One region of the Rhizobium sophoriradicis genome, then DNA from elsewhere that is predicted to be linked to it. Evidence: predicted binding sites of a transcription regulator. Region 1 holds the regulator's gene; the other holds the start of a gene.
The links. Region 1 encodes LexA, which represses DNA repair genes until DNA is damaged. Its sites were predicted from a motif close to TGTTCNNNNTGTGTTCNG; they were not measured.

Region 1 (3,179 bases):
GCCTCGTTCCTGGTGTCGCCCAAGCCTATCCGACAAAGAAGATCGCCGCCGCCGGCGCGCTCATCGCCGTCACGGCCTACTTCCTGATCTCAGGATTCGGGGTTTCGGCCGAGCGCGCCTTCATCATGATGGCGATCATGCTGATTGCCGTCTTCTTCGATCGGCCGTCGATCAGCCTGCGCAATGTCGTTCTCTCGGCGCTCGTCATCATCGCCATTTCACCCTCCGAAGTCTTGGGTCCGAGCTTCCAGATGTCCTTTGCCGCGACTTTGGCACTGGTATCGGGCTACCAGCTGTGGAAGGAGCGGCGCGTCCGGGAAAACCCGTTGCTGAAGCTGCCGGTGCTGCGGCTGGTCGTGGCGGTCGCCGGTTTCTTCGGCGGCGTCTTCCTGACCTCGCTGATCGGCGGCTTTTCCACGGCGTTGTTTGCGGTCGAGCATTTTCATCGCCTGACAGCTTATGGCCTGCCGGCGAACCTTGCGACGATGCCGATCATCTCCTTCATCGTCATGCCGGCCGGGCTGCTGGCGATGTTGCTCATGCCATTCGGCCTGGACGCTCCGCTCTGGACGGTGGTCGGCTTCGGCCTCGATCTGGTGATTGCGGTCGCCAAGACGGTGTCCGCCTGGGGCGGCGATATCGACCTCGGCCGTTTGCCCGCCTGGTATTTCGCGGTGGCCGTGGCAGGCTTTCTGCTGCTGACGCTGCTCCGCACCCGATTGCGCCATGCCGGCACATCGATCCTCGCCGTCTCGACGCTTATCGTGCTGATCCTGCCGGGTTCCCGACCGCCGGATCTGGTGATTTCCGAGGATGGTGGTCTGGTCGCGCTCGTCGCGACGGCGGCAATGGCTTCCAACCGTGAAAACCCGCCGGACTTCATCTTCGACCAGTGGCAGAGAGCGCTGGTCCTGCCGACGCACCACCCGCCGAAGATGCTGGATGGCCCTGCCATCCCGCCGCAGGGTGAGGACCGCCGCCTCAGGCTTTCCCGCGATCAGCAGAATGAGGCGAGGACGGCAATGATGGCCGCCGCAGCCGGCGGTGAGGCAAATCGTTTTTCCTGCGTCAAGAAAGCCTGGTGTATCGCCAGGCTCGGCAATGGCCATGTCGTCGCCGTCATCGACAATGCCGCCTATCTCGGCCCGGCCTGCGACGCCAGCGAGATTGTCGTGACCGCGGTGCGCCTGCGTTTCGACCGCTGCCACTCGGGTGCGACACTCTTCACCGGCGAGACGCTGCGCAGGACCGGTTCCGTCGAATTGCGTTTTGCGCAGACAGGCCCCGAGGTCGCAACCGCATTCGATACCTTGTCGCGTCCATGGATGCGCCATCGCGCCTATGATTGGCGCAAAGACGCTTTTACCGAATCAGCCCCGTTGGCTGTCAGTGATAGCGGCGAATGAGGCCGACCAGCTTGCCCTGCACCTTGACCCGGTCAGGCCCGAAGATGCGGGTCTCGTAAGCCGGGTTGGCGGCTTCGAGGGCGATCGAGGCGCCCTTGCGGCGAAAGCGTTTCAGCGTCGCTTCCTCGTCGTCGACGAGCGCAACGACGATATCGCCGGGGCTTGCGGTGCTGCCGTTGCGGATGATCACGGTGTCGCCGTCGAAGATCCCGGCGTCGATCATCGAATCGCCCTTGACCTCCAGCGCGTAATGTTCGCCCGAGCCGAGCATATCCGCAGGAACGACGATGTCGTGCGTATTGTTCTGGATCGCCGAGATCGGCACGCCGGCGGCGATCCGGCCCATGACCGGCACGGAGACAGAGCTGCCGTTGTCGGCGATCGGCTTTGCGGCAGCGGGGGCGGCGACCGGCTGGGGCTTGCCGAGGCTGCCTTCGATAACGCTCGGTGAAAAACCGCGGCGCGGCTGAAGACTGGGGCTATAGGCCTCCGGCAGCTTGATCACTTCCAAGGCCCGGGCCCGGTTCGGTAGGCGGCGAATGAAACCACGTTCCTCCAGCGCCGTGATCAGGCGATGAATGCCGGATTTCGAGGCGAGATCCAGGGCATCCTTCATCTCGTCGAAAGAGGGAGGAACGCCGGATTCCTTCATGCGCTCATGAATGAAAAGGAGAAGCTCCTGTTGTTTGCGCGTGAGCATCGACGTCAGACCCCTGATTGAAACAAATCCAGAACGGACCCTATATGTTCCATATGTGTTCCGCAAGTAGCTAAATTTCCGTAAAACTTCGCGCCAACTCGTCCAGATTTTTATTTTCATTCGCCGGATTGGCGCACATGTCTTGCATTGGGAATGGGGCTGTCGCACATCTCTTTGACGTGTCAGGAGGGGTCCTATGATCGCACATTCCGCCAAGCCGCACCCGCTGGATCATGTCGTGCTGCCCGTCGTCAATATCGATCTGGCGCGCGAAAGGCTCGGGAAGCTCGGCTTTACCGTCGCCGCCGATGCGCGCCATCCGTTCGGAACGGAAAATGCCTGCGTCTTTTTCGCCGACAAGACCTATATCGAGCCGCTCGGCGTGGCGAGCGTCGAGGAGAGCGAGGCGGCGGCCCGTCAGGGGAATGTCTTCATCGCCCGCAATCGTGCCTTTCGCTTCCGCTGCGGCGAGGAGGGGCTTTCGGCGCTGGCCTTCCTCACCGAGGATGCCGGCCTCGATCATCGGCGATTCGTCGGCAACGGCGCGAGTGCCGGCGAGATGCTGCAGTTCAGCCGGCCGATGCGGATGCCAGACGGTTCCGAAAGCGTCGGCAGCTTCAAACTGGCCTTTTCAGGAGATCTGCGCGCGCCCGACTTCTTTCTCTTCACCTGTCAGCGCATCAACTCCTTCCCGGCCGATCGCGCGGCGCTGGAGGCGCATGCCAACGGCGTGACGGGCATTGCCGAGATCGCGCTTTGTGCGCCGGAGCCGGTTGCGTTTGCCGCCTTCGTTGGTCTTGCGGTCGGGCAAACGGCGGTGGAAAAAACCGGTTTCGGTATGAATATCGCGGCATCGAATGCCAAGATCAGCCTGATGACGCCGGAAGGGCTGGAGGCCTATTTCGAGCTTGTCGTCTCCTCCGCCGATCGTGGTCTGCGCGGCCGGGCAATCCTCTTCACCGTTACCGATCTTGCCGTGACAGAAGCGCATTTGGCTGCTAACGGAGTGACATACACACGCAAGAACAATCGCATTCTGGTGAAGCCCACGCCCGGGCAGGGCGCGCTTTTTG
Region 2 (3,179 bases), 2.1 Mb from region 1:
GCCGTCGAACGCCACCAAAGGCGTATACCGGTCGCACCAGTCGGCAATTGCCTCCAGCAGCCGGCGGTCGGCCGCCGGATCCTCTTCCACCACATCGAGCGTCGGATACATGGCGCGCGCTTCGGCCACGCCCTGTTCCTTCTTCAGCCCCAGCCGCTCGGCCAATTCGTCCAGTGCCGTCAACCGCATGGCATTGTTGAGCTTGCCCGAACAGACGATGGACGGCGCCTCAGGACGCCCTTTCGAACGCCAGGAGGGCCCCCATCGCCTGCGGGCGATACGATCGGTTGGCAGATGCGGGAAGCTGAGCGCCAGAATGCGCTGACTGTTCGCCTGGAGGACGAAGGAGGTTTGGTTCGGAGACAGGGAAAAATTCGTGTTCATGGGGGTTCCACTCCAGGAGAAAGGAGAGCGGGGCCGGATTGCGGCTCTTCTCCAGCGTGAGACGGAAAACCGGATTGCCGATACTGCCGGCAAGCTTCGATCCATCCGGCAACGGCCGCAGACCAGACGGTGCCGGTTCGACATGCAGGCGCAAGGCCGCACTGCTGGCCTCCTCCGCTCCTGCCTGCCGCAGAAGAAGGAGCGGACGACGGGCAGCATGCGTCCTGAGACTGAGCCTGCGGCTTTCGGTCAGGCCGAAATGCGCAGGATTGCCCCGCACTTCGAGGATGACGGCCGAGAAGGCAGCGCTTTCCACCGCCGCCTCCGCGAGCCAGAGCGCTTCGTCCAGCTTGCGCGGCGCGGCATGGAGAAATCGCTCCGGATATAACCCGAAATCCCGAAGCCCGGGAGCATAGGGACGGCCGGCCTCCAGCGTGCCGACGGCATCGCCGATCCAGAGCAACGGCATAAGCCTGCCGGCATCTGATTCCTGTTTCTGCAGCCGCGCGACAACAGCCATCGCCAGCCCACTTGCCGCGCCCGCATCGCGAGACAGCGCGGAGCGGAATTCGGTAATCCCATCGAGGGGCAGGCCGCCTTCCAGCGCCCGATCGACAAACTCCACCCCAAACGGCAAGGGGGGCAGAATGCGCTCCTGGCCCGTCTTGCGTCCTTGCGCCAAGGCTTCCTGCTCCGCGGCCGCAAGCGCCGGCGCGGGCTTTCCCTCCAACTTAGCGATGGTTTCGCGGAGCGCAAAAAGCCGCTCGCGCGCCAGGGCGTTCTGCGCCATGGCGTTTCTCCGATCCGTCTTGTTCCTGTTATGTTCTTATGGATTCCAGAGAGCGGAAGAAGAGTCAACAACCATTTTCTATGAATTTATTCCTGCCTTTGATTCCGCACTCGAAAATCGGCGATAAAGGTTCTATATGGGCCCGCAAAGGAAGGAATATTCATGGCCCGCATAGACCAGAGCGATGATTGGCGGGACCGCCATGCGCCGACGATCAGCACTTTCGAGTCGCTGGCCATGGAGGCCTATAGCCATCTGCCCGATGAATTCCGTCAGCTGACGACCAACCTCACGATCGAGATCGAGGATTTCCCCGATGACGACGTTTTCGAGGACATGGCGCTGGAAACCCCTTTCGACCTGCTCGGCCTTTTCGAGGGCAGGGGCATTTCCGAACGTTTCACGGTGGAAACCGGCGAGATGCCAAACCGCATCCGCCTCTACCGGCGCCCCATTCTCGATTACTGGGCGGAGAATGACGAGACGCTCGGCGATATCATCACCCATGTCCTGATCCACGAGATCGGCCACCATTTCGGGCTGAGCGACGATGATATGGAGCGGATCGAGGCCAGCGCCGAGGAAGCCGCGGAGCGTTAGGCGTCTATCCTGGAATTAAGTCTTACTGTTCGGAGAGTTTCATCTCCGGATCGTAATCCTTGCCTTCGACGGTCTTGACGACGGCCTGGCCGCACTGCATCGCGCCGGTTGCGGCATTGAAGGCATAGGTCGGCGAACCCTCCAGCGACCAGCCCTTGTTGAGGGCGGCGGTGACCTTGTGGCAGAACGAGGCGTCGTCGGGACCGGTCAGGAAGCGGTAGAGTTTCATCAGGCGGGCTTTCTTGCAGATATCAGGCGAGCTTTATGAACCAGAGCCTCGGCCTGGACAAGATGCAGCCGTTCGATCATTCGCCCATTGGCGTTGATGACATTGAGGCCCCTGGCGTCAGGATCGGCAAAAGCTGATATGACCGCCTCGGCTTCCGCAATCTCCTCCGCACTCGGCCCGAAATGCCGGTTGGCGGGCTCGATCTGCGAGGGATGGATCAGCATCTTGCCGGCAAAACCCATGGCGCGGCCCTGGCCGCATTCGGCGTCGAAGCCTTCGGCATCCTTGAAATCATTGAAGACGCTGTCGATCGCATCGAGCCCATAGGCCCTGACCGCAAGGACGACCTGCATCAGCCACGGCACGAGATAGCTCCGTCCCGGCTGGGGAAGCACGCCCGTTTCCTTGCGCAGGTCATTAAGCCCGACGACGAGACAATCGAGCCTTGCACCCGGCGTGCGGCCGGCTCCGGCGATCGCTCCGACATTCAGCACGCCGCGCGGTGTCTCGATCATCGCCCAGATGCGCAGCGCCTCCGGCGCCTCCGCATCGGCAAGCAGATCGCTGATGTCAGTCACATCGCCAGGTTCGTCCACCTTCGGCAGGAGAACGGCGTCGGGCAAAAGCGCCTTGACCAGATCGAGATCCGCCGCCCCGAATTCGGATGACAAAGAATTGATGCGGATGATCCTCTCCTTGCCCTCAAGCGGCGGCCCGGCAAAAAAGCCGCGTAGATTTTCCCGCGCCTGCCCCTTCTTCTCGGGCGAGACGGAATCCTCCAGGTCGAAAATAACCGCATCGCAATCAAGGGAATGGCTCTTTTCAAGCGCCCGGAGATTGATGGCGGGCACGCTCAGCACCGAGCGGCGCAGATGCAGGGAACGGAGAGGTATGGTTCGGCTCATCACTCATTAGTGCCAAGCTTCGCAAAGCCCGGCAAGACAACAAAAAGCCATGCTTGCCTTGCAGAGAGAAAAAAGAAGGACCACATTCCTTTCTGTAGAAAGGTATCAAACCCATGCAGAACATTCGCTCCATCTTCTTCATGCTTGCCGGCGCCACCGTTTTTGTCGCCATGCTGCTTCTCACCTTTTCGGTGACGCTTGCCGTCGGCGGCATCCTGACCGTGCTCATGGTCGGCCGCGCCCTTTCGATGAAGATGAAGCCCGCTCCGGT

Region 2: N2597_RS19990 (ImuA family protein) is a predicted target of LexA. The motif match lies at 1,195-1,212, and genes of this name have one in related genera.

The regions. Positions count from the first base shown of each region.
Region 1 covers NZ_CP104152.1:1,678,668-1,681,846, forward strand. Annotated here, with positions in the region: gene N2597_RS08530 (ComEC/Rec2 family competence protein) at 1-1,406, shown strand, start outside; gene lexA (transcriptional repressor LexA) at 1,387-2,106, opposite strand; gene N2597_RS08540 (VOC family protein) at 2,303-3,179, shown strand, end outside.
Region 2 covers NZ_CP104152.1:4,087,297-4,090,475, forward strand. Annotated here, with positions in the region: gene N2597_RS19985 (Y-family DNA polymerase) at 1-189, opposite strand, end outside; gene N2597_RS19990 (ImuA family protein) at 230-1,174, opposite strand; gene N2597_RS19995 (metallopeptidase family protein) at 1,337-1,774, shown strand; gene N2597_RS20000 (DUF1737 domain-containing protein) at 1,797-2,003, opposite strand; gene N2597_RS20005 (HpcH/HpaI aldolase/citrate lyase family protein) at 2,003-2,908, opposite strand; gene N2597_RS20010 (hypothetical protein) at 3,022-3,179, shown strand, end outside.